Regions from separate parts of the Streptomyces sp. NPDC039465 genome, predicted to be linked through region 1. Evidence: predicted binding sites of a transcription regulator. Region 1 holds the regulator's gene; the other holds the start of a gene.
What was found. Region 1 encodes HrcA, which represses chaperone genes, less so after heat shock. Its sites were predicted from a motif close to TTNGCACTCNGNNNNNCNGAGTGCNAA; they were not measured.

Region 1 (14,688 bases):
CGCCTCCTTCGTCAACCCCGGCGAGGCCTACCGCACCGGCACCGTCGGCAAGCCGCTGCCCGGCACCGAGGTCCGCATCGCCGACGACGGCGAGATCCTGCTGCGCGGCCCCGGCATCATGGAGGGCTACCACGGCCTGCCCGAGAAGACGACCGAGGTCCTGGAGGCCGACGGCTGGTTCCACACCGGCGACATCGGCGAGCTCTCGCCCGACGGCTACCTGCGGATCACCGACCGCAAGAAGGACCTGATCAAGACGTCCGGCGGCAAGTACATCGCCCCCGCCGAGGTCGAGGGCCAGTTCAAGGCCGTCTGCCCGTTCGTCTCCAACATCCTGGTCCACGGCGCCGACCGGAACTTCTGCACCGCCCTGATCGCCCTCGACGAGCCCGCCATCCTCGGCTGGGCCACCGACCACGGCCTCGGCGGCAAGTCCTACGCCGAAGTGGTCGCCTCCCCGCAGACCCAGCGGCTCATCCAGGGGTACGTCGACCGGCTCAACGAAGGCCTGCAGCGCTGGCAGACCATCAAGAAGTTCCGGCTCCTGCCGCGCGACCTCGACATCGAGCACGGCGAGCTGACGCCCAGCCTCAAGCTGAAGCGCCCGGTGGTCGAGCGCACGTACAAGGACCTGATCGACGAGATGTACGCCGGGTCGCGCGAGTCGTAGCGGCACCGGGAACGGGGACGGGCGGGCGCGCCCGTCCCCGTGACCTGTCTTCGCCGAGTTCGATGACTCGGCGCTTATGGGCGGGCTCTGTCTGTCACTCTGTCGGTGTCCACGCGGCGCAACGCCACAGCCGACCAGGAGCAGCACAGTGAGGTCCATTCCCTCGCAGTCCGCGCAACCGTCGCGGCTGATGCACCGGGAGACCGCTCGCCCCGCCGTGTCCTCGGTGGTCCGTACCGGGCTGCCCGGCGATCCGTTCACCCCGGCCGCCGCCCGGCGCTTCGCCCGGGCCGCGCTCGACGAGTGGGCCGACGCCGTGCCCCTCGACGCGACCGTCACCGACGACGCCGTGCTGGTCGTCAGCGAACTCGTCACCAACGCCGTCGTCCACGCCGGCACCGCCGTCGAGCTCGTCGTACGGCTCGCCGAGGCCGCCGAGGACGTGCCCGCGGCCGTGGTCGTCGAGGTCTCCGACCACCACCCGACCCGTACCGTCGCCGGACGCGACCCGGCCGGCACCGCCCACGGCGGCGGCCTGCACCTCGTCGCCGCGGTCTGCGAATGCTGGGGCGTCACCTACCGCCCCGGCCTGAAGACGGTCTGGGCCCGGGTCCCCCTGGACGGCCGCGGACCGGGCCCCCACCACCAGCCCGGCCAGCCCGCCCGGCGGCCTGTCGTCCCCTTCGCCCCGGACCCCGCCGCCGACCGCCCGTACGACGAGGACGACACCGACCGCGACTGGGACGGCCGCAGCGCCCTGTCCTTCCTCGCCGAGTCGTCCGAACTGCTCGCCGGCCAGCTCGACGAGGACATGGTCGCCGCGCTCGCCGGGCAGCTCCTCGTCCCACGCGTCGCCCACTGGTCCGCGTTATGGCTGGACCCCGAAGGCACCGGACCGGGCGCCGGTACGGGCCCCCGCCCCGGCGGCGTCTGGCACATCGACGAGGCCGCCACCGAACGGCTGCGTACGGCCCTCAGCAAGGAAGCGCCCCGGGTCCCCGACCCCACCAGGACCGGGGCCGTCCCCGTCCCCTGGCCGTACGACGCCGACACCGAGACCGGCAGCGCCCTCGCCTACCCGCTCGTCGCGGGCGGCCGCGGACTCGGCACCCTCCTGATCGGACGGCGCGGACCGCACCCCGTCCCCGCCGGCGTCACCACCCTCGTCGAGGACTTCGCCCGCCGCGTCGCCCTCGCCATCGGCGCCGCCCGCCGCTACGCCCGGCAGGCCACCATCAGCCGGGTCCTCCAGCGCGGCCTGCTGCCCAGCCAGGTCGCCAGGATCCCCGGCGTGGACAGCCACGTCGTCTACGAACCGAGCGACGACTCCGTGGCCGGCGGCGACTTCTACGACATCTTTCCCGCGGGCGGCACCGGCGACCGCTGGGGCTTCATGCTCGGCGACGTCCAGGGCAGCGGCCCCGAAGCCGCCGTCGTCACCGGCCTCGCCCGCCCCTGGCTGCGGCTCCTCGCCCGCGAGGAACACCAGGTCGGCGAGGTGCTCGACCGCCTCAACGGCCTCCTCCTCGACGACGCCACGGAGGCCGCCGAGGCCGCCGCCCTGATGGCCGCCGCGGCCGGCGGCCAGGACGTCCCCGACCGGCCCCAGCCCCGCTTCCTGTCCCTGCTGTACGGCGAGATCACCCCGCTGGGCGCGTACGGCGGCGCACACTGCACCGTCGCCTGCGCCGGGCACCCGCTGCCCCTGCTGCTCCGGCCCGACGGGACCGTGCGGCAGGTCGCCGAGCCGCAGATCCTCCTCGGCGTCGTCGGGGACGTCGCCTACGAGAGCCACACCTTCGACCTGGAGCCGGGCGACACCCTGCTCTGCGTCACCGACGGGGTGACCGAGCGGCGCTCCGGCGGCCGGATGTTCGACGACGGCGACGGCCTGGAGCGGGCGCTCGCCGACTGCGCCGGACTGACGGCGGAGCGGACCGCGGACCGGATCCGGCAGGCCGTGCACGCCTTCGGGGACGCGCCCGTCGGCGACGACCTGGCGCTGCTGGTGCTCCAGGCGCGGCGACCGGGCGACGGGTAAGGGTCCGGCGACGGGCGCCTCCTGGGCGGCCTGAACCGGAGAGCGTCGCCGGTGACGGACAATGGGCGGTATGCCTTCCGTACTGCCCGATGGTGAGCCCATGCCCGAGGACGGGGCGCTGCCCGCGTCCGCCCTGGAGGGTGCGGCGTCGCGTCCCCTCGGGTTCTATCTGCACGTGCCGTACTGCGCGACGCGCTGCGGCTACTGCGACTTCAACACCTACACCGCGAGCGAGCTGCGCGGCAGCGGAGGGGTGCTCGCCTCCCGCGACAACTACGCGGGCCAGGTCGTCGAGGAGATCCGGCTCGCCCGCAAGACCCTCGGCGACGACCCCCGGCCCGTGCGGACCGTCTTCGTCGGCGGGGGCACGCCGACGCTGCTCGCCGCCGGCGATCTCGTACGGATGCTGGACGCCGTCCGCGACGAGTTCGGGCTCGCCGACGACGCCGAGGTGACCACGGAGGCGAACCCGGAGTCCGTGAACCCCGCGTATCTGGCGGAGCTGCGGGCGGGCGGCTTCAACCGGATCTCCTTCGGGATGCAGAGCGCGAAGCAGCACGTCCTGAAGATCCTCGACCGGACGCACACCCCCGGTCGGCCAGAGGCCTGCGTCGCCGAGGCGCGCGCGGCCGGCTTCGACCACGTCAACCTGGACCTCATCTACGGCACGCCGGGGGAGTCCGACGACGACTGGCGGGCGTCCCTGGACGCGGCGATCGGCGCGGGCCCGGACCACGTCAGCGCGTACGCCCTGATCGTCGAGGAAGGCACGCAGCTCGCGCGGCGGATCCGGCGCGGGGAGGTGCCGATGACCGACGACGACGTACACGCGGACCGGTACCTGATCGCCGACTCGGTCCTCGCCGAGGCGGGCTACGCGTGGTACGAGGTCTCGAACTGGGCCACCTCGGAGGCCGGCCGCTGCCTGCACAACGAGCTCTACTGGCGCGGCGCGGACTGGTGGGGCGCGGGCCCCGGGGCGCACAGCCACGTCGGCGGCGTGCGCTGGTGGAACGTCAAGCACCCCGGCGCGTACGCGGCGGCGCTGGCGGCGGGGAAGTCGCCCGGCGCGGGCCGCGAGCTCCTGACGGCCGAGGACCGCCGGGTGGAGCGGGTCCTGCTGGAGCTCCGGCTCCGCGAGGGCGTGGAGCTCGCCCTCCTGCGCCCGGCGGGCCTGGCCGCATCCCGCAAGGCCCTCGCGGACGGTCTCCTCGCTCCGGAGCCGTACGAGGCGGGGCGGGCCGTCCTCACCCTGCGGGGGCGGCTGCTGGCGGACGCGGTGGTCCGGGACCTGGTGGACTGACCGAGCCGCCGCGCGCCGCCGCCAACCGGAGGGCGCCGGCTGGTCCTGGCGCACCGGCCGGTCGTGTGCACCGCGAGAGCGAGGGTCGCCGCCCGTCGTGGCGCACCGCCCGAGCGTTGGGCGCCGCCTGGTCCTGGCGCACCGGCCGGTCGTGTGCACCGCCAGAGCGAGGGGCGCCGCCCGTCGTGGGCGTTGTGCCCACCCTCCCCCAGACTTCGTCCGGGGGGACCCCCAGCCCTGCGGAACGTATGCCCACAACGGGGCCGCCGATCCGGGCCCGGGCCTGTGGCACCGCCCCCCGCCACAACGGGGCCTGTGGCGCCCGGCGCCACAACGAGGCCGACGGCCCGGCGTCTGGGCCTGCGGCGCGAAGCTGCCGCCTCGCAGGGGTCCGGGGGCCTCGCCCCCGGACAGTCACCCCCCCCACCAGCCCCCGGCAGGGTTTCGGGAAGGGGCGGGGTGGGGGAGAAACCCCGCCCTCAGCCCCCCGGCGCCGTGACGAAGTCGATCAGCTCCTCCACCCGCCCCAACAGCTCCGGCTCCAGGTCCTTGTAGCTCCGCACCCGCGAGAGAATCCCCCGCCACGCCGCCCCCGTGTTCCCCGGCCACCCCAGGGCCTCGCACACGCCCGTCTTCCAGTCCTGGCCGTGCGGCACCCGGGGCCAGGACGGGATGCCCAGGGACGAGGGCTTCACGGCCTCCCAGACGTCGATGTACGGATGGCCGACGATCAGGACGTCGTCGCCGGAGACCTGGGCCGCGATGCGGGACTCCTTCGAGCCCGGCACCAGGTGGTCCACCAGGACCCCCAGGCGCGCGTCCGGGCCGGGGGCGAAGTCGGCGACGATCGACGGGAGGTCGTCGATGCCCTCCAGGTACTCGACGACCACGCCCTCGATCCGCAGGTCGTCGCCCCAGACCTTCTCCACCAGCTCCGCGTCGTGCCGGCCCTCCACATAGATGCGGCCCGCACGGGCGACACGCGCGCGTGCCCCCGGGACCGCGATCGAACCGGAGGCCGTACGGGCCGGGCGCGCCGGCGCCGCCGCCCCCGTCGGGCGGACCAGCGTGACGACCTTGCCCTCCAGCAGGAATCCGCGCGGTTCCATCGGGAACACCCGCTGCTTGCCGAACCGGTCCTCCAGGGTCACCGTCGGACCCTGCGCCGTCTTCTCCGTACGGATGACCGCGCCGCAGAAGCCCGTCCCCACCTCCTCCACCACCAGATCGACCTCGGCGGACACTTCGGGAACGGCCGACGGCCTCTTCCAAGGGGGCGTCAGATCAGGGCTGTAGCTGCGCATTTCGCCGACGCTACGACACCGCGAAGCGCCTCGCCAGCTCATCGCGCTGCGCCCGTACGAACGCCGCGTCGACGACCGCGCCGTGCCCGGGGACGTACACCGCCTCCTCGCCGCCCAGGGAGAGCAGGCGGTCCAGGGCGGCCGGCCAGCGCGACGGGATCGCGTCCGGGCCCGCCTGGGGCTCGCCCGACTCCTCCACCAGGTCACCGCAGAAGACGACCTCAGGGGAGCCGGGGACCAGCAGCGCCAGATCGTGGCCCGTGTGTCCGGGGCCGACGTTCGCCAGCAGGACCTGGCGGCCGCCCAGGTCCAGCGTCCACTCGCCCGACACCACGTGGTGCGGCGCCACCAGGACGCCCGTCGCCTCCGCCGCCTCTGCGGCGTCGAGACCCTGGCGTACCGCGTCCAGGCGCAGCGCGTCCCGCTCCCGGCCCCGCAGCAGCGTGTCCATGCCGACCGCGCCGTACACCTCCACCCCCGAGAACGCGGCCGTCCCCAGGACATGATCGAAGTGGGGGTGCCCCAGTGCGATGTGCGTCACTTTCCGGCCGGTCATCGCCTGCACCTGCGCGCGCAGCTCGGCGCCCTCCCTGAGGGACGAGCCCGTGTCGTACAGCAGCACCGCGGCGTCGCCGACGACCAGTCCGACCGTCGCGTCCCAGACCGGGAGGCGCCTGCGGCCCACCCCGTGGGCGATCCGCTCCCACCCGAACTCTTCCCAACTGACGTCCATACCGAGACGCTATCGGCAACGACCAGCACCGTCGCGTGATTTCCGCGCGCCACCCTGACCGGTCGGACGTGCCGCCGGTCTCCTTGCCAGGAGCGCCGCCCCCCGCCGTACACTGACCGGGGGATGCTGGCACTCGGACAGGGTGAGTGCCAGGCGAACGACTGGAACGACCGGAAACCGCAGCTGGAGGTGAGCGCGATGCTCAGCGAACGCAGACTCGAAGTGCTCCGCGCCATCGTCCAGGACTATGTCGGTACCGAGGAGCCCGTCGGCTCCAAGGCGCTCACCGAGCGCCACGCCCTGGGCGTCTCCCCGGCCACGGTCCGCAACGACATGGCCGTCCTGGAGGACGAGGGATACATCGCCCAGCCGCACACCAGCGCCGGGCGGATCCCCACCGACAAGGGCTACCGCCTCTTCGTCGACAGGCTCGCGGGCGTCAAGCCGCTGTCGACGCCCGAGCGCCGGGCGATCCACAACTTCCTCGACGGCGCCGTCGACCTCGACGACGTCGTCGGACGCACGGTCCGGCTGCTCGCGCAGCTGACCCGGCAGGTCGCGGTGGTGCAGTACCCCTCGCTGACCCGCTCGACCGTGCGGCACGTGGAACTCCTCTCGCTCGCCCCCGCCCGGCTGATGCTCGTCCTGATCACCGACACGGGACGGGTCGAGCAGCGCATGATCGACTGCCCGGCCCCGTTCGGCGAGACCTCTCTCGCCGATCTGCGGGCCCGGCTCAACAGCAGGGTCGTCGGCCGCCGCTTCGCGGACGTGCCGCAGCTGGTGCAGGACCTGCCCGAGTCCTTCGAGACGGAGGACCGCGGTACGGTCTCGGCCGTGCTGGCCACCCTGCTGGAAACCCTCGTCGAGGAGCACGAGGAGCGGCTGATGATCGGCGGCACCGCCAATCTCACCCGCTTCGGACACGACTTCCCGCTGACGATCCGGCCCGTGCTGGAGGCGTTGGAGGAGCAGGTCGTCCTGCTGAAGCTGCTCGGCGAGGCCAAGGACTCGGGCATGACCGTACGGATCGGGCACGAGAACGCCCATGAGGGCCTCACGTCCACGTCCGTCGTCGCGGTCGGCTACGGTTCGGGCGACGAGGCAGTCGCCAAACTCGGCGTGGTCGGACCGACCCGCATGGACTACCCCGGAACGATGGGAGCGGTACGCGCAGTGGCACGTTACGTCGGACAGATCCTGGCGGAGTCGTAAGTGGCCACGGACTACTACGCCGTACTCGGCGTACGCCGCGACGCATCGCAGGACGAGATCAAGAAGGCGTTCCGGCGCCTCGCCCGCGAGCTTCACCCGGACGTGAATCCGGACCCGAAGACGCAGGAGCGGTTCAAGGAGATCAACGCCGCGTACGAGGTCCTCTCGGACCCGCAGAAGAAGCAGGTCTACGACCTCGGCGGGGACCCGCTCTCCGCGTCCGGCGGTGCCGGTGGCGCCGCGGGCGGCTTCGGGGCCGGTGGCTTCGGCAACTTCTCCGACATCATGGACGCCTTCTTCGGCACGGCGTCGCAGCGCGGGCCGCGCTCGCGTACGCGCCGCGGCCAGGACGCCATGATCCGCCTGGAGATCGAGCTCAACGAGGCGGCCTTCGGCACGACGAAGGACATCCAGGTCGACACGGCCGTCGTCTGTACGACCTGCTCCGGCGAGGGCGCGGCGCCCGGTACGTCGGCGCAGACGTGTGACATGTGCCGCGGCCGCGGCGAGGTGTCCCAGGTCACCCGGTCCTTCCTGGGCCAGGTCATGACCTCCCGCCCCTGCCCCCAGTGCCAGGGCTTCGGCACGGTCGTGCCGACCCCGTGCCCCGAGTGCGCGGGCGACGGGCGCGTGCGCTCCCGCCGGACCCTCACGGTCAAGATCCCGGCCGGTGTCGACAACGGCACCCGTATCCAGCTCGCAGGCGAGGGCGAGGTCGGCCCGGGCGGCGGCCCCGCCGGCGACCTGTACGTCGAGATCCACGAGCTGCCGCACTCGGTCTTCCAGCGGCGCGGCGACGATCTCCACTGCACGGTCACGATCCCGATGACGGCGGGCGCGCTCGGCACGAAGGTGCCGCTGGAGACCCTGGACGGCGTCGAGGAGGTCGACATCCGGCCCGGTACGCAGTCGGGCCAGTCGATCCCGCTGCACGGCCGCGGCGTCACGCACCTACGCGGCAACGGGCGCGGCGACCTCATCGTCCACGTCGAGGTCATGACGCCGTCGAAGCTCGACCCCGAGCAGGAGCGGCTGCTGCGGGAGCTGGCGAAGCTGCGCGGCGAGGAACGGCCGATGGGCCAGTTCCAGCCGGGCCAGCAGGGCCTGTTCTCGCGCTTGAAGGATGCGTTCAACGGGCGGTAGCGCGCCCGGCCGGGGGTCCGGGGGTCGTCCCCCGGGTCAGCACGGTCAGCCGGGGCGGCAGGGCCTGTTCTCGCGCTTGAAGGATGCGTTCAACGGGCGGTAGCCCTACCCGCTCCTCCTACGGCCCCGCCGTCCGGTCCGCCCGGGCGGCGGGGTTCGTCGTGCCGGGTGATGCGGGGGCTGTCGGTCCGGCGTGACACCATGCCTGCATGTCCTCCGCACTGAACGATCTCTGTCGTCATCCGATCGTGCAGGCCCCCATGGCGGGTGGCGCTTCCGGTCCGCAGCTCGCGGCCGCCGTCTCCGAGGCCGGCGGGCTCGGTTTTCTCGCCGCCGGGTACAAGACCGCCGACGGCATGTACCAGGAGATCAAGCAGGTCCGCGGGCTGACCGGTCAGCCGTTCGGGGTCAACCTCTTCATGCCGCAGGCCGGCCAGGCCGACGCCTCCGCCGTCGACGTGTACCGGCATCAGCTCGCGGGCGAGGCCTCCTGGTACGAGACGCCGCTCGGCGACCCCGACTCCGGCCGCGACGACGGGTACGACGCCAAGCTGGCCATCCTCGTCGAGGACCCTGTCCCCGTCGTGTCGTTCACCTTCGGCTGCCCGACCCGGGAGACCCTCGACGCCCTCGCTCGCGTGGGCACGTACACCGTCGTCACCGTCACCAGCCCCGAGGAGGCCCAGGCGGCCCACTGGGCCGGGGCGGACGCCGTCTGCGTGCAGGGCGTGGAGGCCGGCGGCCACCAGGGCACCCACCGCGACGACCCCGCCAGCGACCGCGCGGGCGTCGGCCTGCTGTCTCTGGTCGCGCAGGTCCGCGAGACCGTCTCCATGCCGGTCATCGCGGCCGGCGGCCTCATGCGCGGCGGGCAGATCGCCGGGATCCTCGCCGCAGGGGCGGACGCTGCCCAGCTCGGCACCGCGTTCCTGGTGTGCCCCGAGTCCGGCGCGCACGCCCTGCACAAGCAGGCCATGACCAACCCGCTGTTCACCCGCACGGAGCTGACCCGCGCGTTCTCCGGGCGCCCGGCGCGCGGCCTGGTCAACCGGTTCATGCGCGAGCACGGACCGTACGCCCCCGCCGCCTACCCCGAGGTGCACCACCTCACCTCCCCCCTGCGCAAGGCCGCCGCGACCGCGGGCGATCCCCAGGGCATGGCCCTGTGGGCCGGCCAGGGCCACCGGATGGCCCGCGAACTGCCCGCCGCCCAGCTCGTCGACGTCCTGGTGGCCGAACTCCACGCCGCCCGCGCCGCGCTGACCCCGAGGAACGCGTCATGACCGCCCCCGTCTTCGTCGTCGACACCGTCCCCGCGCCGGGAGGCACGTTCCTCCTGGACGGTCCCGAGGGCCGCCACGCCGTCTCCGTGAAGCGCCTGCGCGCGGGCGAGGAGCTCGTCCTGACCGACGGGCGGGGGCACTGGGCGCCGTGCGCGGTCCTCTCCGCCGAGGGGAAGGACCAGCTGACCGTCGAGGTCACGGCGGCGTACGAGGACCCGGAGCCCACGCCCCGTATCACCGTCGTCCAGGCCCTGCCCAAGGGCGACCGCGGCGAACTGGCCGTCGAGATCATGACGGAGACCGGCGTCGACGCGATTGTGCCGTGGGCCGCCGCCCGCTGCATCACGCAGTGGAAGGGCGACCGGGGCGCCAAGTCCCTCGCGAAATGGCGGGCCACCGCGCGCGAGGCGGGCAAGCAGTCGCGCCGGACCCGCTTCCCCGAGGTCGCGGACGCGATGACGACCAAGCAGGTCGCCGCGCTCCTCGCCACGGCGGACTTCGCGGCGGTGCTGCACGAGGACCGGAACCACAAGAGCGACGCGCTGGCCACCGCCGAACTCCCCACCGAGGGCGACATCGTGCTCGTCGTCGGCCCGGAGGGGGGCGTGTCCCCGGAGGAGCTGGCCGCCTTCGGCGAGGCGGGCGCGCGGCCGTACCGCTTGGGCCCCAGCGTCCTGCGTACCTCCACGGCCGGCACGGCGGCGACGGCGCTCCTCCTCGGCCGCACGGGCCGCTGGAGCTGACGACCAGGTCTAGGACACGGTCGGGGCCGCAGTCGCGGCCGCGGTCGCGTCCGTGGCCAGGAGCGCCCAGCCGTCCGTCTCGGTCACGCCGTGGGCGGTGGGCAGCACGCCATGGTCCGTCGCCGCGTCCACGAGGCGGCGGACCACGCCCGGTTCGTGGAGGTTCAGCTCGTGGCCGGTGGCATCCTGGATCACGCCACTCGGGCCGATGCCGTCGGGTACGAGCCGGCCGGCACCGCCCCGGAACACCAGCCGCAGCTGGGCGTGGCGCGCGTCAGCGCGGCGCAGGGTCAGCACTTCGCGGCAGTCGGGGTAGCGGGGGCGGCCCGGGGTGTCGGGGACCGTGTGCATATGGCCGACCGACCACAGCCAGACCGTCTCGCCCACGACCAGCCTGCGCGGTACGCGTTCACGTCTCATCGGCCCCACCCTAGGCGCCCGTTCGCGACCCGATGACATGATTTTCGGCGGCCCTCCATAGGGTGTCCGCATGTCCGACGAGTCCCCCCTGATCCGGAGCCTGCGCGCGGCGGTGGCCGCCGCGCCCGACGACGTACCCCTGCGGCTGCACTTCGCCGAACTCCTGCTCGCCGAGGGCAGGAACGACGAGGCCGTCACCGAGGCGGCCGTCACGCTCCAGCACGCGCCGGGCGACGAGGCGGCGCGGGCGCTGATGGCACGGGCGATGGGCCTGCCGCAGCCCCCGGCCCCTCCGGCTCCCCAGCCGCCCCCCGCCCCCGCGCCCGAGCCCCCCGCGCTTGAGCGCCCCGCGCTTGAGCGCCCCGCGCTTGAGCCCCCTGCGCCCGAGCGCCCCGCCGACGCGCCGGCCACCGCAGCCGCCGAACCCCCCGCCACGGCACCCGGCTTCGACTGGAACGCCGCCGAGCAGGAGGTCGGCGACGTCGTCGGACCGCGGTTCGTCGAACCGCCGCTGGCCGCCGACGGAAGCGGCGACCCGGGCGACGCGAACGCCTGGGACGTCGACGCCCCCGGCGCCGTACGCCTCGCCGACGTCGGCGGCATGTACGAGGTCAAGGAACGCCTGGAGGCCGCCTTCCTCGCGCCCATGCGCAACCCCGAACTGCGCAAGCTGTACGGCAAGTCACTGCGCGGCGGCCTCCTCCTCTACGGCCCGCCCGGCTGCGGCAAGACCTTCATCGCGCGTGCCGTCGCCGGCGAACTCGGCGCGAACTTCATGTCGATCTCGCTCTCCGACATCCTCGACATGTGGATCGGCAACTCCGAGAAGAACATCCACGACATCTTCGAGACCGCCCGCCGCCAAGCCCCATGCGTCGTCTTCCTCGACGAGCTCGACGCCCTCGGCGCCAAGCGCAGCCGCACCCACCACAGCGGGCTGCGCAATGTCGTCAACCAGCTCCTCACCGAGCTCGACGGCATCAACAGCACCGCCAACGAAGGCGTGTTCGTCCTCGCCGCCACCAACGTCCCCTGGGACGTGGACATCGCGCTGCGCCGCCCCGGCCGGCTCGATCGCACTCTGCTCGTGCTGCCCCCGGACGCCGCCGCCCGCGAGGCGATCCTCCGCTACCACCTGCGCGAACGCCCCATCGAAGCCGTCGACCTGGGCAAACTCGTCAAGGCCACCGAGGACTTCTCCGGCGCCGACCTCGCCCATCTCTGCGAGAGCGCCGCCGAGTCCGCGCTCCTCGACTCCGCCCGCACCGGCACCGTACGGATGATCGGCATGAAGGACCTGCTCGGCGCGGCCAAGCAGATCCGGCCTTCCACCGAGCCGTGGTTCGCCTCCGCCCGCAACGTCGCCATGTTCGCCAACGACGGCGGCATGTACGACGACCTCCTCGCCTACCTGAAGAAGAAGCGCAAACTGTGAGCACCGCATCCCCTCTGACCGAACAGGCCCGCGTGCTCTACTACGCCGAGCGGTACGAGCAGGCGATGGAACTGCTCGCCCGGCAGGTCGCGAGCGACCCCGACGACGCCGAGGCGCTGCTTCTGCTCGCCCAGTGCCAGCAGTTCAGCAAGCGGCACGAGGAGGCCCTGCGCACCGCCGAGGCGGTCATCAGCCTGACCCCCGAACGGTCCCACGCGCACTACATACGCGCCTGCGCGCTGCGCAGCTCCGGAAACTATCCCGCCGCGGAAGCGGGGATGCGCGACACCCTGCGTCTCAACCCGGACCACTGGGCGGCCCACGCCGACCGCGGCGAGATGCTGGCCACCGTCGGGCGGATCGAGGAGGCCCTCCAGGAGGGCCTGGAAGCCGTCCGGATCGCGCCCGACGAGACCAAGGCCTGGCACGCGCTGTGGAAGGTCGCCGCCTTCAACCAGCGGCGGGACCTGTGTGACGAGGCGCGCCGCCAGATGCTCCGCATCGACCCGACGGATGGGTTCGGCGTCCTCCTCACCGCGGAGAAGGTGGTCGCCCAGCCCGGCACCAGCGCCGCCCAGGCCGCCACGACCTACGCCGATGCGCTCTCCGTCGCGCCCGACCAGCCCGGCCTGCGCTCGCACCTCGACGGGGCCGTCTACCGGATGCTGCGTGGCACCCGCTGGCTGGCCCTGCTCTGCCTCCTCATGGCCGCCGTCACCGTCGACGTCTTCCCGACCGGCGACGAGGCGAAGGAGCTCCCCGTGCCCTGGGGGACCCGGCTGTGGGCGATGTGCCTGATGGCCGCCGTCTGGGGCTTCGGGGCCTGGCGCCGCTACCGCAAGATGCGCGCCGGCGCCCGGCTGACCGTGCGCTCCCTGGTCCGACGGAAGTTCTGGGCGCGGGTCGTCCTCGGCCAGGCGGCCTGGGCCGCCCTGTGCGCGCTGCTGATCATCCTCGTGCCGTGGACCGAACGCGGCGTGCCGCAGTGGCTCTTCTGGCTGGGACTCGCACCAAACCTGCTCAGCATCACCCACGACCGCGACAAGGTGCTGTGAGCGCGGCCCTGGAACGCGCCGACGCCCTCTACGACGTCGGCCGCCCCGAACAGGCCGCCGCGCTGCTCGCCGACCATCTGGCCACCGAACCGGACGACGCGGCCGCGCTGGTCCTCCTCGCCCGCTGCCGCCTCCGGCTGAAGGACGCGCCCGGCGCGCTGACCACCGTCGACCAGGCCCTGCACGCCGACCCCGAGCGGGTGTCGGCCTGGCTGGTCCGTACGGACGTCCTGCTCGCCCTGCGCGCCCACGGGCAGGCCGAGCAGACCGCGTACCGTGCCGTCCAGCTCGCCCCGCACCACTGGGGCAGCCATCTCGCGCTCGGCACCGCCATCGACCGCGGCGGGGTACGGGCGCGGCGCCCGCAGGCGTACGAGGCGGCCCGCACGGCGGTCACCCTGGCGCCGGAGGAGGACGCGGCGCACTTCCTCGTCGGGATCACCGCCCAGCGGATGGGTGACCTCAAGACCGCGCAGCGCGCCTACGAGACCGCGCTGCGGCTCAACCCGGACAGCAGCGAGGCCCACAACAACCTCTCCCTGATCCACATGCGGCGGCGCTGGCGGCCCGGGTCGTGGACCCGGGCCGCCGAGGGGTTCGTCGAGTCCGCGGCGCTCGACCTGGAGGACCGCAAGGCCCGCTACAACCTGGAGACCATGGCCTGGGGGACGGCGGCGGGCGCCCGCTGGGTGGCTCTGGCCGGCTTCGTCACGGCGATCGTGGGCTCGGCACCGCTGCGGAGGGGCTCCGACGGGTCGGCGGCGCTGATCACCGAGGCGGTGGGCGCGGTGGTCCTGGCCGGCCTGTGGGCGGCCTGGGCGCTGTGGATGCTGCGCCGGGTGCCGCCCCGGCTGCGCCGCCCGATGCTGCTGGTGGCGCGCCGCTGCCGCCCGGCCCTCGCCATGGCCGTGGCGGTCGCCCTGCTGGGCCTGCACTCGCTCCTGGCCGTCGCGCTGCCGACGCTGAGCGCGAGCGTGATCGGCCCCCTGGGCGCGCTGCTGTTCTGGGCGGTCGTGATCACGTACTGGGCCAGCCGCGCGGCCCTGAACCGCCGGGCCCGGAAGCCCTGAGAGGCCCGCGCCCGCCGCGACCTCCGTGGCCGGCCCGCGCGGCGCCCGCCCGCCGCCACCCCCGCCCCCACCGGCCGCCACCGCCCCGGGCGGCTAGCATGCACCCGTAACTGACTGATCGTCGGAGACTCGGAGACGAGGAGGGCCAGGCCATGGCCGGAGAGCCGCAGAGCGACTGCCTGTTCTGCAAGATCGTGGCGGGGGACGTACCCGCGACCGTCGTCCGGGAGACCGCGACCACCGTCGCCTTCCGCGACATCAACCCGCAGGCGC
Region 2 (14,688 bases), on a different contig from region 1:
CTCGGTCGGGCTCCAGGGCTCGGTGGACCCGGTGGGCGCGGCACCCACCCCGTCGGCCTCGACCTCGGCCTCGGCGCCCGCCGCCGGGGGCAAGGCCCCCGAATCGGCGCCGGACACCGCGGCCGCGTACCGCAAGTGGGGCCTCAAGCCGCTGGCCGCACCGCCCGCCCCGCCGAAGACCAAGCCGGTCAGGACAGGCGGCGCCGGCCCGGTCCCGGTGATCAGCGACATACCCACCAAGGACAAGGTCGTCTTCATCACCATCGACGACGGGGCCGAGAAGGACCCGAAGTTCGTCGAGATGATGCGCGAGCTGAAGATCCCGGTGACGATGTTCCTCACCGACTCGGCGATACGCCCCGACTACGGCTACTTCAAGCCACTCCAGCAGCTCGGCAACGGCGTCGCCAACCACACCCTGAGCCACCCCAATCTGCGCACCCTCGGCGCCGCCGCCCAGCAGCGCGAGATCTGCGGGCAGCAGACCAAGCTGGCCAAGGAGTACGGCACCACCCCGCGCCTCATGCGCCCGCCGTACGGCAACTGGAACGAGGACACCCGCGCCGCCGCCGGCCGGTGCGGCGTCGAGGCGATCGTGCTGTGGCGCGAGTCCATGCAGATCACGAACATGCAGTACCAGCGCGGCGACAAGAAGCTGCACCCCGGCGACATCATCCTGGCCCACTTCCGCGGCCCGTCCGAGCTCAAGGGGACGACGATGACCGAGATGACCGCCAACATGCTCCGCCACATCCAGGAGCAGGGCTTCACCGTGGCCCGCCTGGAGGACTACGTCTGACGCCCCCTCGTCGCGCGGTACCGGAGGACCGGCCCGGACACCGTCCCGACCAGGACTGTACCGTCGGGCGCCACACTCAGACAGGACGCGTGGTACGGCGGCACCGGGCGGCGGCCCTGGACCTGGCCGTCGACCGCGTCCAGGGAGAGCAGCTCCCCGGCCGTGCCGACCATGTGGACGACGCCGTCGTGGGCGTCCACACCGACCGGCTGAGCGTCCAGCGGGTGCGTCCACAGGACCTCCCCGCCGGGGAAGGCCCGGCGGACCAGCGCGTGGCCGGTGTGGTTGTGCTGGACCGCCAGGACGAGGCCGGGGCCGGCGCCGTCCTCGACGTATACCCCGCGCCAGGGGAACAGCCCGTCGAGCGCGAAGTGCTGGGTGAGGGACCCGTCCGGCGCCAGGGACGCCAGGCCCGCCCCGGCCGCGCAGAGCAGCAGCGGGCAGCGCCGTACGTCGACGAGACTCACGGCGTACCGCACGGCGTCGAACCCTCCGGTGTACGTGCCGTCGGCGCGGTAGACGCGGGTGTTGGGGCCCTCGGGGTCCGGGGCGTCGATGCTCCGGTCGAAGGTGTCGCGGACGGCGAAGGCCCCGTCGGTCGTCCGGACGGCGAGGGCGGCCGCGAACGGCACCGAGACGCTGCCGAGGACGGTTCCGTCGGTGAGCGAGACGTTCACGATGTCCGTGCGGAAGCGGTGGTCCTCGCCGGGGACCAGGATCCGTACGGTGCGCTCGTCGGACGAGACGTGGAGGCGCCGGCCCCTCTGCCCCGTGGGCGCGGGCGCCGACCAGAGCAGGGTGCCCTCGGCGGACCAGCACTCGACCAGGGCGCCGGCGCGGGTGGCGAGGGTGCGCCCGTCGCTCAGTCCGGCGACGTCCGTGACGCCGCCCGGGCCGTCGTAGGTCCTGCCGAAGCGCTCGGCGAGCAGCCGCAGGGTGTCCTTCGGGTCCTCCCAGGGGGCCTCGGGCGGCTCGGCGTACGGGAGCACGTCGAGGGTGGTGAGGTCGAGGGAGTCGGGTGTGAGCCCGAGCCAGTCGTCGCGCTCGATGACGTACCGGCCCGTCAGATGCTCGCCGGGGTAGGTGCGGGAGTCGATGGCGAAGAGGTCGAGTTCGAGCGTGCGGTCGTCGACCCAGCGGACCGGGTCGATGCCCCACCGGGGGTCGTCGAAGTCGACGCGGTGCCCGGTGGCCGGTTCGAGCAGCGTGAGCCCGCCCTCGCGGTCGTACTCGTCGTAGTTGTCGAGCCCGACGGCGAGCAGCGGAAGCGTGGGGTGGAAGGCGATCGACTCGGCGTCCTTCGTGAACGTCAGCAGATGAGCGCAGGAGAGGTCGGCGGCGCGGTACACGGCCACCCTGCTGGCCCGGTGGTTCAGCGACGAGACCGCGATCCACTCCCCGTCGGCGCTGGTCACCACCTGACTGGGGCCCGCGAACAGTTCGGGGAACGGGTCGTCCTTGAGGACCGTGTACGGCAGCTCAGACATGGTGCTCCGACAGATGGGTGAAGGTCACCCGCGCGAGGGCGGCGAGGGTGGCCGGATCGGCGGCGGGCGCGTACGTACGGAAGGCGGCGGCGAAGGCGGGCGAGCGGCCGCAGAGGGTCAGGGCGTCGGTGGCCTGGGTGAGGCGGGGCACCACCTCCCCGTCGCAGAAGGGGTGCTCGTTGTCGACGAACGCCCGCACACTCTCCTCGTAGGAGGCGTACTCACCGTCGTACGCCCAGGTGTCGAGGTCGAGCAGGAGCGGGAAGCGGGCCCGAACCTCCCACTGGGCAAGCGGCACCTCCTCGTACGACGCGTCCTCGCGGTCGGCCAGCCGCAGCAGCATGGCCAGTTCGGTCATGAACGCGGGCACGGACTTGGGGGCCGCGGCCGCCGTCCAGGCCCGCCGGGCACTCTGAGGGCAGCTCGCGAAGAAGTCCTCCGTGAACGTCTCGGCCAGATAGTCGAGCTGGGAGGCGAGCGGCTGGGCGGGATGGCGCCAGTGCGCGTCCCAGTACTCCGTCCGGACCACCCGCCGGTAGCGCAGCACCTCCCACTCCAGGGGGTCCGCGCCGGCCGCCGCGAGCCCCACGAGATGTGCGAGTGGCCCGCTGGTGAGTATGCCTTCGGGGTGCAGCGTCATGGCTGGGCAGGCCGTCCGATCAGCATCGTCGGCGCCCCGGCCACCCGGGTCAGGAAGACGGTGGCGGCGTTCGGGCCCTTCGGCTTCACCTTGCGGCGCAGCTCCTCCGGTTCGACCGCCGAGCCGCGCTTCTTCACGGTGAGATGGCCGACCTCGCGCTCGCGCAGCAGTGCCTTGAGCCGCTTGAGGTTGAAGGGGAGCTCGTCGGTGATCTCGTAGGCGGTGGCGTAGGGCGTCGGGCGCAGCTCGTCGGCGGTGATGTAGGCGATGGTCTCGTCGATCAGCCCGGCGTCGAGTTCCTCGGCCACCTCGGCGACCAGATGGGCGCGGATGACGGCGCCGTCCGGCTCGTAGAGGTGGCGGCCCACGGACCGGACCGCGGGATCGGGCAGGCCGCGGCCCACCAGGCTCGCGCCGGACGGCAGGAGGGTGGCGCGCCGGCCGCCTGGGCGGGTGCCGAACCACAGCACCGCCTCCTTCACGTCCCCGCCGTCCGAGATCCACTCCGCCTCGGCGTCGTCCGGGACCGCCTCGTGCGGCACACCGGGGGCGATCTTCAGGGCGGCGTGCGGGGCGGTGCGAGCGGCCCCGATGGCCCAGGAGAGCGGGGGTGAGTACGCCTCCGGGTCGAAGATCCGGCCGCGTCCGCCGCGCCGCGCCGGGTCCACGAAGACGGCGTCGTACGGCGCGGTGTCGATCTCCGTCACATCCGCGCAGCGCACCTCGATCAGCTCGGCGAGACCGAGCGCCTCGGCGTTCGCCCGGGCCACCTCGGCGGTCAGCGGGTCCCGGTCCACCGCGAGGACGGAGATCCCGGCCCGGGCCAGGGCGAGGGCGTCGCCGCCGATGCCGCCGCACAGATCCGCGACCCCGCGCACACCGAGCTCCTTGAAGCGCGCGGCGCGGTACGTGCCGACCGTCGCCCGGGTCGACTGCTCGACGCCATGGGGCGTGAAGTACATGCGGTACGCGTCCTCGGCGCCGAACTTCGCCACCGCGCGCTGCCGCAGCCGGGCCTGCCCGAGCGCCGCCGTGACCAGCTCGGCCGGGTGCTCGCGGCGCAGCCGGGAGGCGACGGCCAGCTCCTGCGCGGGGTCGTAGTCCCGCAGGACGGCCAGCAGGGTCTGGCCCTCGGGCGTGAGCAGGGCGTGGAAGGCGGCAAGATCGGTCACGCGGCCCATTGTGGGCCAGGCGGGGGATGGTGCGCTGTACGGCGGCGGTGTCGGCGTTCTTCCGGCGTTCGGCGCTGACAGGATGCGACCCCATGCAGCTAGTACGACAAAACGGTGCAGAGGGTTGTATTCCCGTACGAAATCCGCATGCGCGTCGGGGGCGGCGGGTCCGGGTGGCCCTCGCCGCCGCGCTGATCGCCGCCCTCGGCGCGGCCTGCGCCGACTCCACCGAGGAGGGGGCCCCGGGCGCCGGTGCGGCCGGGCCCGCGACGCCCGCCGCCGGTCAGCCCCAGCAGGCGCGCGGCGCGGCCGGAGCCCTGGCCGCGTATGTCGAGCGGACCCGGCGCGCGCAGGCCGCCCGCGCGCTCGCCGCCAAGAAGTGGGGCCTCACCAAAACCCCGCTGACCGCGCCCCCGCCGCCCGCCGTCAAGCCGACCATCACCACCCGCAAGGGCTTCGAGACCGCCGGCGAGGGCCTGCCGCCCGTCTTCACCACCGTGCCGACCAAGGAGAAGGTCGTCTTCCTGACGATCGACGACGGCGCGGAGAAGGACCCCGCGCTGCTGCGGATGATGTCCGAGCTGCAGATCCCCTACAGCGCCTTCCTCAGCGACTACCTGATCAAGGAGGACTACGGCTATTTCAAGAGGATGGGGGACGCCGGGGTCGCGCTGCACAACCACACGCTCAACCACCGCTACATGCCCGCGCTCTCGTACAAGCAGCAGGAACGGGAGATCTGCGGGCAGCAGGACAAGATCGAGAAGCGGTACGGCACGCGGCCGCCCCTCTTCCGGCCGCCGTACGGCAACTACAACGAGGCCACCCTGCGCGCCGCCAAGTCCTGCGGGATCAAGGCCGTGCCGCTGTGGGCGGCCGAGGCGTTCCCGGACCGGATGGAATGGCGCGAGTGGGACCGCGACCTGCACCCCGGCGACATCATCCTCACGCATTTCCGGGGCCGAGAGGACTGGAAGGGCACGATGCCGGACATGATCCGCCAGGTGATGAAGACCGTCACGGCGAAGGGGTACGCCGTGGCCAGGCTGGAGGACTACGTCTGAGAAGACGGTTCCTTGGGGTTGGCCGCGACGGCTCGCGGGTGGTGAATTGGCACTCCGCTTGACCGAGTGCTAATCGCGGTCATAGTCTCGGCTCTGGCACTCCCCACTGGAGAGTGCCAACACAGCGACGGGCAGGTCCGGCACCCGCGACGACGGATCCACCTGGTCGCCACCTCAGACAGTCAACCCCGTGATCTCCGAAGGGGGAGGTCGGATCGTGACGACCACCAGCTCCAAGGTTGCCATCAAGCCGCTCGAGGACCGCATTGTGGTCCAGCCGCTCGACGCCGAGCAGACCACCGCCTCTGGCCTGGTCATCCCGGACACCGCCAAGGAGAAGCCCCAGGAGGGCGTCGTCCTGGCCGTGGGCCCGGGCCGCTTCGAGAACGGCGAGCGCCTGCCGCTCGACGTCAAGACCGGCGACATCGTGCTGTACAGCAAGTACGGCGGCACCGAGGTGAAGTACAACGGCGAGGAGTACCTCGTCCTCTCGGCTCGCGACGTGCTCGCGATCGTCGAGAAGTAATTCACCCGAAGCAGATGCTTTGAACTGCGCCCCTGGCTCCCTGACTCATATCCGGGCGCCCGGGGCGCTGTTCGTATCAGAAGAGGACTGAAACGCTCCCATGGCGAAGATTCTGAAGTTCGACGAGGACGCCCGTCGCGCCCTCGAGCGCGGCGTCAACAAGCTTGCCGACACGGTCAAGGTGACGATCGGCCCCAAGGGCCGCAACGTCGTCATCGACAAGAAGTTCGGCGCTCCCACCATCACCAACGACGGTGTCACGATCGCCCGTGAGGTCGAGATCGAGGACCCGTACGAGAACCTCGGCGCCCAGCTGGTGAAGGAGGTGGCGACCAAGACCAACGACATCGCGGGTGACGGCACCACCACCGCCACCGTGCTCGCCCAGGCGCTGGTCCGCGAGGGTCTGCGCAACGTCGCCGCCGGCGCCTCCCCGGCCGCCCTGAAGAAGGGCATCGACGCGGCGGTCAAGGCCGTCTCCGACGAGCTTCTGGCGACCGCCCGTCCCATCGAGGACAAGGCCGACATCGCCGCTGTGGCCGCGCTCTCCGCGCAGGACCAGCAGGTCGGCGAGCTCATTGCCGAGGCGATGGACAAGGTCGGCAAGGACGGTGTCATCACCGTCGAGGAGTCCAACACCTTCGGCCTGGAGCTCGACTTCACCGAGGGCATGGCCTTCGACAAGGGCTACCTCTCGCCGTACATGGTGACCGACCAGGAGCGTATGGAGGCCGTCCTCGACGACCCGTACATCCTGATCCACCAGGGCAAGATCTCCTCGATCCAGGACCTGCTGCCGCTCCTGGAGAAGGTCATCCAGGCCGGCTCCAGCAAGCCGCTGCTGATCATCGCCGAGGACGTCGAGGGCGAGGCCCTGTCGACCCTGGTCGTCAACAAGATCCGTGGCACGTTCAACGCCGTGGCCGTCAAGGCCCCGGGCTTCGGCGACCGCCGCAAGGCGATGCTCGGCGACATGGCCACCCTCACCGGTGCCACCGTCATCGCCGAGGAGGTCGGCCTCAAGCTCGACCAGGCCGGTCTGGACGTGCTGGGCACCGCCCGCCGCGTGACCATCACCAAGGACGACACCACCATCGTCGACGGTGGCGGCAACTCCGCGGACGTGCAGGGCCGCGTCAACCAGATCAAGGCCGAGATCGAGTCCACCGACTCCGACTGGGACCGCGAGAAGCTCCAGGAGCGCCTCGCGAAGCTGGCCGGCGGCGTGTGCGTGATCAAGGTCGGCGCCGCCACCGAGGTGGAGCTGAAGGAGAAGAAGCACCGTCTGGAGGACGCCATCTCCGCGACCCGCGCCGCGGTCGAGGAGGGCATCGTCTCCGGTGGTGGCTCCGCCCTGGTCCACGCCGTCAAGGTGCTCGAGGGCAACCTCGGCAAGGAGGGCGACGAGGCCACCGGTGTCGCCGTCGTCCGCCGCGCCGCCGTCGAGCCGCTGCGCTGGATCGCCGAGAACGCCGGCCTCGAGGGCTACGTCATCACCTCCAAGGTGGCGGAGCTGGAGAAGGGCAACGGCTTCAACGCCGCGACCGGCGAGTACGGCGACCTGGTGAAGGCCGGCGTCATCGACCCGGTCAAGGTCACGCGCTCCGCGCTGGAGAACGCCGCGTCGATCGCCTCCCTGCTGCTCACGACCGAGACCCTGGTCGTCGAGAAGAAGGAAGAGGAGTCGGCGGACGCGGGCCACGGCCACGGCCACGGTCACTCGCACTGACGCTCTCTGTGAGCTCTGAGCTCTGAGCTCTGAGCGGCCCCCGTCCCCTGTTGTGGGGACGGGGGCCGCTTCGTTTCAGGCTTCGGCAGGCTCCGCCAGGCGTCGGCAGGCTTCGTTCACGCTTCAACCGCGCCGAGCTGCTCCATGAGCCCGAGCAGATCGTACTGCCACCAGCCCTCGATGATCTTGCCGTCCACGGTGAAGCGGTGGATGACGACGCCGGTCATGGAGGCCTTCTTGCCGGTGGACTCGACCCCCATGAATTCGCCCTTGTGCAGGCCGTTCCAGGTCCAGCGCGTGCAGACCCGGTCGCCCTCGGCGATCTGGTCCTCGACGGTGAACTCGAAGTCGAACCCGCCGCGCCACATCTCGACCTCACGGCGGATGGCGTCCATACCGATGACGTCCTGGGGGTTGGTCGGGTCGTGGTCGTGGTAGTTCTCCGCGAAGACCTCGTCGAGCGGGGGAAGCTCGCCCCTCGTGCCGGCCAGCTCGAAGAACCGCTGGGCCGTGGTCTTGAGCAGCTGCTCGTCCCGTACGACGTCGAGGTCCGTGAAGGTCGGCTCCTCGTCGCAGAGCGCGACCATCTCCCGGAAGATGCGGTCCGTCTCGGGGAGCTGGGAGTTCTTCATCGCCTCTTCGTACGACGGGAATTCGACGATCTCCACGACGTGGGAGGCGTCGGAACGGTCCTTGGCCACCAGGCTGTGGGTGGCGGTCCGCTTGCCCTTCGTCTGGGCGACCCACTTGTCCATGAGCTGGTTCAGGTCGTCGAAGTGATGCGTCTTGCAATCGATTATTTGTGCGAATTTCATGACGCCTCCCGGACCGGGTGGGATACGTCCATTTTAGGCCGCGCACTCTTCCGGGGCCTTGGCATCATGGCGCCATGCAGCAGGCACGGGGGAGACAGTCGGTCGCGGTGGGCCGGGACGCGGGCGTCGTCGTCACCGGCGACCACAACCACCTGACCCTGGGCCCGCCACGGGTCCGCTCGGCGTACGGGGAACAGGTCCGCCGCATCGCCCCGCCCGAACTGATCGGACGCGAGCGCGAGTTGGCGGAGCTCGCGGCCTTCTGTCTGGCCGACTCGGGCCCGTCGTACGCCTGGTGGCGAGCCGGGGCGTGGGCGGGCAAGACGGCCCTGATGGCGTGGTTCGCCCTGCACCCGCCGAAGGGCGTGCGGGTGGTGCCGTTCTTCATCACGGCGCGCCTGGGCATGCAGAACGACGTCGTCGCCTTCGTCGACGTCGTCCTGGAACAGCTCGCCGAAATCGTCGGCGAGGGCCTCCCGGCACTGCTCACCGCCGCCACCCGCGAGGCCCATCTGCTCCGCCTGTACGGGGAGGCGGCCCAGGCCTGCGCGCGCCGCGGCGAACGGCTGGTCCTGCTGGTCGACGGCCTGGACGAGGACCGGGGCGTGACGACGGGCCCGGACGCGCACTCGATCGCGAGCCTGCTCCCCACGGCGTTACGGACCGTGGTGGCCGGCCGCCTGAACCCGCCCCTGCCCGGCGACGTCCCGCGCGACCACCCGCTTCGCGCCCCCGAAGCGGTCCGGATCCTGGAGCCGTCCCCGTACGCCCACGCGATCCGCGCCGAGGCCGAACGCGAACTCAAACGGCTGCTCGGGGCCGGCGGTCTGGAGTACGACCTGCTGGCCCTGCTCGCGGCCGCGGGCGGCGGCCTGACGGCGGACGACCTGGCGGAACTGACGGACGCGGTGCCGTACCACGTACGCGACATCCTGCGCACCGGCCCGGGCCGCACCTTCGCCACCCGGGGCGAGGCCTACCTGCTGGCGCACGAGGAACTCCAGGTCCAGGCACGGGAGATGCTCGGCGCGCGGGAGCTCGCCCGCTTCCGGGGCAGGCTGCACACCTGGGCGGCGGACTGGCGCGAGCGGGGCTGGCCGCAGGCCACGCCGGAGTATCTGCTGCGCGGCTATTTCTCGTTGCTGCGGTCGGACGGCGATCTGGAGCGGATGACGGCGTGCGCACTGGACGCCGTACGGCACGACCGGCTGCTGGAGGCGACGGGCGGGGACGCGATGGCTCTGGGCCAGCTGCGGGACACCGGCGAATGCGCCATCGCGCGCGGAGCGACCGACCTGCGGCTCCTGCTCCGGCTCGCCATGAAGCGGGAGGAACTCCGTCACCGCAACGGAGCCGTGCCCGGTGCCCTCCCCGTGGCCTGGGCGGCGCTCGGACGGACGGCCCGGGCCGAGGCGCTGGCACGCAGCCTGTTTCTCTTGTCCGAGCGCCACCTGGCGCTGATCGGAGTCGCCGATGAGCTTGTCCGGCACGGCGCGCACGAGCGGGCCTTCGCGCTGCTCCGGGAGACGGAGGAGCACGTACGGAGGGCGGGCGGGCCGGGGCTGCGCGAGGAGGGCCTGGTCACGATCGGTACGACTGTGGCGCGCGCCGGGGAGTACGTGTGGGCGCTGACGGCGCGCCGCGGACTGCGTTCCCGTGAGGCGCACGCGCGGGTGATGTACGAGATCGCGCGTGACATGGCGGGCAAGGGGCACCGGGACGAGGCGGTGAAGCTGGCGCGTGAGGTCGAACCCGAGCTGAGGGCGGTGGTCCTGGCCGGGGTCGCCGAGACGCTGCGCCCGGAGTCGCCCGCGCGGGCCCGGGAACTGTTCGACGAGGCGCAGGCGGCCGCCGCGGAGACGGCCGATCCGGTGGAGGCCGCGACGACCCTTGCCGAGGCGGGCGAACCGGACCGGGCCGCGCTGCTCGTGCCTCTCCTCACCGAACGGCATCTGAGGGAGAGGGCGTGGGAGGCCATCGCCTTGAGCATCGCGCGGGCCGGCGACCCGGACCGGGCGGTACGGCTGATCTGGGCGGAATTGCGTGAGAACACCCAGGAGTACGCGCTGGCAGAACTCGCCGGACTGCTGGTCGCGGGGGGCGAGCGGGAGCGGGGCGAAGCCCTGGCCGACTTGCTGACCGGAACGCGCGCCCAAGGGGCTGGGCGCGCGTGTGTGGCTGAGGGACATGCGCAGGCCGGCGACTTCGACACCGCGTTCGCTCTCGCGGACCGGCTCGACGACATCGACCTGCGGATCCATACGCTGATCACGATCGGCCGTGCTCTGGGAGAAGCGGGGCAGGAGGGCCGTGCGCACGAGGTGCTGACGCATGCCGAGTCCGTGGCCCGGTCCGAGCTGTCCCCGGTGGGTGTGGACGATGTGGAGTCGGTGTCCGAGGCCCTCGCCGACGCCGGGCACACCGAGGACGCCATGGCGCTGATGGAGGACGCCTACGGCCCGCCCGAGCGGCGTCGCACCTGGTCGCCCACAGCCTGGGACGCGCACTGCTGGATCCGGGTGCTGACCGCCGCGGGGCAGGTCGAACGGGCCGCCGGGCTGCTGGATCTCTGTGCGGGGCAGGACCCCTGGCCGAGCGCGGCGCTGGCCCTGGCGGAGGGATACGTACGGGCGGGGGAGCCGGCTCGCGCGGAGGCGCTGGTCGGGCAGGCCACCACATCCGAGCACGAGCCGAGGGTGCGCACCGGTGTCGCCGAGCTGCTCGTCGAGGCGGGGGAGTTCGTACGGGCGAGGCGCCTGGTCCGCGCCTGCGCCGATGTCCACGGGCGCGTTTCGGGACTGGCGGCCGTCGCCTTGGCCTTGCGGGCCGGGGGCCGGGACGAGGAGGCGGACGAGGTGCTCGGGGAGGCCCGGGACGAGGCCGGTGAGCTGCCGCGCACGGACCGGCGTGTGGCCGCGGCGCTGGTCCCGGCGCTGGTCGCGGGCGGGGCGTACGGCGTCGACGATCCGGTCGTCGCCGACGCCCTCGACCGGCTCCTCGCGGCGCCGTGCGCGCCCGAGGAGGTGCCCGCCGTCGCGGCGGCCTTCGCGGCGGTCGGCGACTGGGAGGAGGCGAGGAAGGTTGTCGTGGGGTGTTCCCCGGTCCACGAAGCGCCGGACCGGCTGGCCTGGCTGGCCGGCGAGCTCGCTGCCGCGGGCCGGTTCGACGAGGCCGAACGCGTGGCTCTGTTCTTGATCCACGCGAGTGACGAGGACGCCGCCGGGCGCGCCTACGCGGCCGTGGCGTCCCACGCCGAACCGGCCGACGCGCGGGTGTTCCTGGGCCGGGCCATGATGGTGAGCTGGTGGGTCAACGCCCTGCCGGAGCTGCTCCGGGCCGAACCGGGCACGGTTCCCCTGGTCGTCGCCGCCCTACGCCGAGCGCGTCAGATCTGACGCCCTGACCGGATCCGCGAACCCCTCCCCCCTCCCGAACCGCTCCAGCTCGTCCAGCGCCCAGTCCGCCATCCGGTGCAGCTCGTTCCCCAGCGACCCCGCCACATGCGGCGTCAGCAGCACGTTCGGCAGGTCGTACAGCGGCGAGTCGGCCGGTGGGAGTTCCGGGTCCGTGACGTCCAGGACCGCGTGGAGGCGGCCCGAGGTGAGGTGGGGGAGGAGCGCGGGTTCGTCGAGGAGGGAGCCGCGGGAGGTGTTGATGAGGGTGGTGCCCGGGCGCATGAGGTCCAGTTGGCGGGGGCCGATCATGCGGTATGTGGCCGGGAGTTGGGGCGCGTGCACCGAGACCACCGAGCTGCGGGCGCACAGGGTGTCGAGGGAGGCGAGGTGGACGCCGAGCGTCTCGGCCTCGGCGGCGGTGACGTACGGGTCGTGGAGCAGGACCGTCAGGTCGAACGGGCGCAGCAGTTCGATGACGCGGCGGCCGATCCGGGACGCGCCCACGATGCCGACCGTACGGCCGTAGTTGCCGGCGTCGTCCAGTTCGCGGCGCCAGTCGTGGCCGGTGCGCAGTTCGCGGTAGCGGTGGGCGGCGGGCAGGACCCGTTTGCCGGCCAGCAAGATCGTGGCGAGCGTGTACTCGGCGACCGGCAGGGCGTTGGCGGCTGCGGCGGAGGTGACCGTGAGGCCGCGCCGCCAGCAGGCGTCGGTGATGTGGTGTTTGACGGAGCCGGCCGCGTGGATCACGGCCCGTAGCCGGGGCGCCCGGTCGAGGACCTCGGCGGTCAGCGGGGGCGCGCCCCAGCAGGTGAGCAGCGCGTCGGCCGTGGCGAGGGCGGGTGCGAGCGCGGGCGAGTCGAGGTCGTGGGCGACGAGCTCCGGGTCGGTACGGGCCAGCGTGGCCAGACGGGCCCGGTGGGCGTCGGTGAACAGGCGGTCGGCGATGTCCGGGCCCATCACGAGCAGCACGGCGGGCCGGTTGTCAGTGGTGTGGTGCATGGTGGAGATCCGCAGCTCCTCACTTGACGCTGCCGGCGGTGAGACCGGCTTTCCAGTGGCGCTGGAGCGAGACGAAGGCGACGACGAGGGGGACGACGGCGAGCAGCGAACCGGTGACGACGAGGGGGTAGAAGCCGGGTTCGGCGTGGGCGTTGCTGTTCCACGCGTACAGGCCAAGGCTCAGCGGGAAGAGCTTCTGGTCCGACAGCATCACCAGGGGGAGGAAGAAATTGTTCCAGATGGCGGTGAACTGGAAGAGGAAGACGGTCACGAAACCGGGCATGACCATGGGCAGCCCGATGGACCAGAAGGCGCGCAGCTCGCCGGCGCCGTCGATACGGGCGGCTTCCAGGGCCTCGTCGGGGATGTAGCCGGCGCTGAAGACCCGGGCGAGATAGACCCCGAAGGGGTTGACGAGGACTGGGACGAGGACGGCCCAGTAGGTGTTGACGATCCCGGCCTCGCTGGCGAGCAGGTACATGGGCAGGGCCAGCGCCGTGGTGGGGACGAGCACCCCCAGCAGGACGAGCCCGAACAGCTTCTCCTTGCCCGGGAAGTCGTACTTGTCGAAGGCGTAGCCCGCGGCGACGCTGATCAGCGCGCAGGCGAGGGCGCCGCCGCCCGCGTAGAGCAGGCTGTTGAGGTACCACCGGAAGTAGACGCCGTCGCCGTACGCGGCGAGCCGGGTGAGGTTGCCGCCGAGGTCGAAGCCCTCGAAGGAGAAGGAGTCCCCGGCGAGCAGGCCCCCGGCGTCCTTGGTGGCGGCGGTGACGAGCCAGACGAGGGGGAAGAGCATGTAGACGACGGCGAGGAGCAGCGATCCGTTGACGGCGGCCCGTGACAGCAGGCGGTGGGTGGCGCGGCGGGGTGTCATGCGGTCTTGGCCCTCCTCCCCGTGACGCGGGTGACCGCGAAGGACAGCAGTGCGGCGGTGAGCGCGAGGAGTACGGAGGCGGCGGCCGCGAGCCCGTAGTCGTTGCGGTCGAAGGCGGCGCTGTAGGCGTACATGTTCGGGGTCCAGGTGGAGCTGACGGCGGACCCGGTGCCCTTGTTGAGGATCAGCGGCTCGGTGAACAGCTGCAGCGAGCCGATGACGGTGAAGAGCGCGACCATCGCGAGCGAGGCGCGGATGAGGGGGAGTTTGACGCTGAAGGCGATCCGCCAGGACCCGGCGCCGTCCACGGTCGCCGCTTCGAGGACGGACCGGTCGATGGCCTGGAGCGCCGCGTAGAAGATCACCATGTTGTAGCCGAGCCATTCCCACAGCGCGATGTTGACCACGGAGGGGAGGGTGCCGGAGGGCGAGAAGAAGTCGAAGCCGATGCCACCGGCCTCCATGGCGCGTACGACGGGGGAGAGCTGGGGTGTGTAGAGGTAGACCCAGATCAGCGCCGCGATGATGCCGGGGACGGCGTGCGGCAGGAAGAGCGCGAGCTGGAAGAAGCGGCGGGCGCGGGCGAGGGCGGAGTCGAGGAGCAGCGCGAGGGCGAGGGCGCCGGCGAGCAGCAGCGGGATGTAGAGGAGGCAGTAGGCGAGCAGTACGCCGAAGCCGTCGAGGAAGGCCCGGTCACCCAGCGCGGCCAGGTAGTTGTCGAGGCCGCTGAAGGCGGTCTCGGATCCGCCGAAGCCCAGCCCCGACTGCTTCTCGGTGAAGAGGCTGAGCCAGACCGCGTATCCGATCGGCACCACCAGCACCGCGGTGAACAGGGTGAAGAAGGGGGTGAGCAGGACGGTGGCGGCGCGGGTGCGGGCTTTCATCGCCGTCAGCCCTTGACCTTCAGGCCGCGTTTGGTCAGCTCGGCGACGGTCGCGTCATGACCGGCCTTCACCCCCTCCGCGAGGGTGGCGCCGCCGCCTTTGACCTTGCCGAACCGGTCCTTGACGGCGGTGTTGGTGGTGCCGGTGGTCGGGCCCCAGGCCCAGTCCGTACGGATTGAGGCGCCGGCCTGCTCGAAGAGGGTGTAGAGGTCCTGGCCGCCGTAGAAGCGGGTGTCGAAGACCTCCTTGGCGACCGGCCGCAGGGCGGTGGCGGCCGGGAAGGCGCTGGAGGTGCCGGAGGCGA

Region 2: the regulator HrcA is predicted to act here: its motif matches at 5,209-5,235, upstream of groES (co-chaperone GroES).

Annotation. Positions count from the first base shown of each region.
Region 1 is NZ_JBVKAP010000001.1:797,087-811,774, reverse strand. Features, by position in the region: gene ACZ7LT_RS03800 (AMP-dependent synthetase/ligase) at 1-670, shown strand, start outside; gene ACZ7LT_RS03795 (SpoIIE family protein phosphatase) at 861-2,711, shown strand; gene hemW (radical SAM family heme chaperone HemW) at 2,773-4,014, shown strand; gene ACZ7LT_RS03785 (DUF3097 domain-containing protein) at 4,494-5,318, opposite strand; gene ACZ7LT_RS03780 (MBL fold metallo-hydrolase) at 5,329-6,051, opposite strand; gene hrcA (heat-inducible transcriptional repressor HrcA) at 6,250-7,266, shown strand; gene dnaJ (molecular chaperone DnaJ) at 7,267-8,409, shown strand; gene ACZ7LT_RS03765 (nitronate monooxygenase) at 8,619-9,692, shown strand; gene ACZ7LT_RS03760 (16S rRNA (uracil(1498)-N(3))-methyltransferase) at 9,689-10,435, shown strand; gene ACZ7LT_RS03755 (hypothetical protein) at 10,445-10,855, opposite strand; gene ACZ7LT_RS03750 (ATP-binding protein) at 10,926-12,290, shown strand; gene ACZ7LT_RS03745 (tetratricopeptide repeat protein) at 12,287-13,345, shown strand; gene ACZ7LT_RS03740 (tetratricopeptide repeat protein) at 13,342-14,415, shown strand; gene ACZ7LT_RS03735 (histidine triad nucleotide-binding protein) at 14,568-14,688, shown strand, end outside.
Region 2 is NZ_JBVKAP010000005.1:238,056-252,743, forward strand. Features, by position in the region: gene ACZ7LT_RS19110 (polysaccharide deacetylase family protein) at 1-799, shown strand, start outside; gene ACZ7LT_RS19115 (hypothetical protein) at 790-2,286, opposite strand; gene ACZ7LT_RS19120 (hypothetical protein) at 2,279-2,926, opposite strand; gene ACZ7LT_RS19125 (THUMP-like domain-containing protein) at 2,923-4,107, opposite strand; gene ACZ7LT_RS19130 (polysaccharide deacetylase family protein) at 4,191-5,162, shown strand; gene groES (co-chaperone GroES) at 5,380-5,688, shown strand; gene groL (chaperonin GroEL) at 5,789-7,417, shown strand; gene ACZ7LT_RS19145 (ester cyclase) at 7,534-8,232, opposite strand; gene ACZ7LT_RS19150 (tetratricopeptide repeat protein) at 8,307-11,627, shown strand; gene ACZ7LT_RS19155 (hydroxyacid dehydrogenase) at 11,604-12,626, opposite strand; gene ACZ7LT_RS19160 (carbohydrate ABC transporter permease) at 12,646-13,500, opposite strand; gene ACZ7LT_RS19165 (carbohydrate ABC transporter permease) at 13,497-14,384, opposite strand; gene ACZ7LT_RS19170 (ABC transporter substrate-binding protein) at 14,390-14,688, opposite strand, start outside.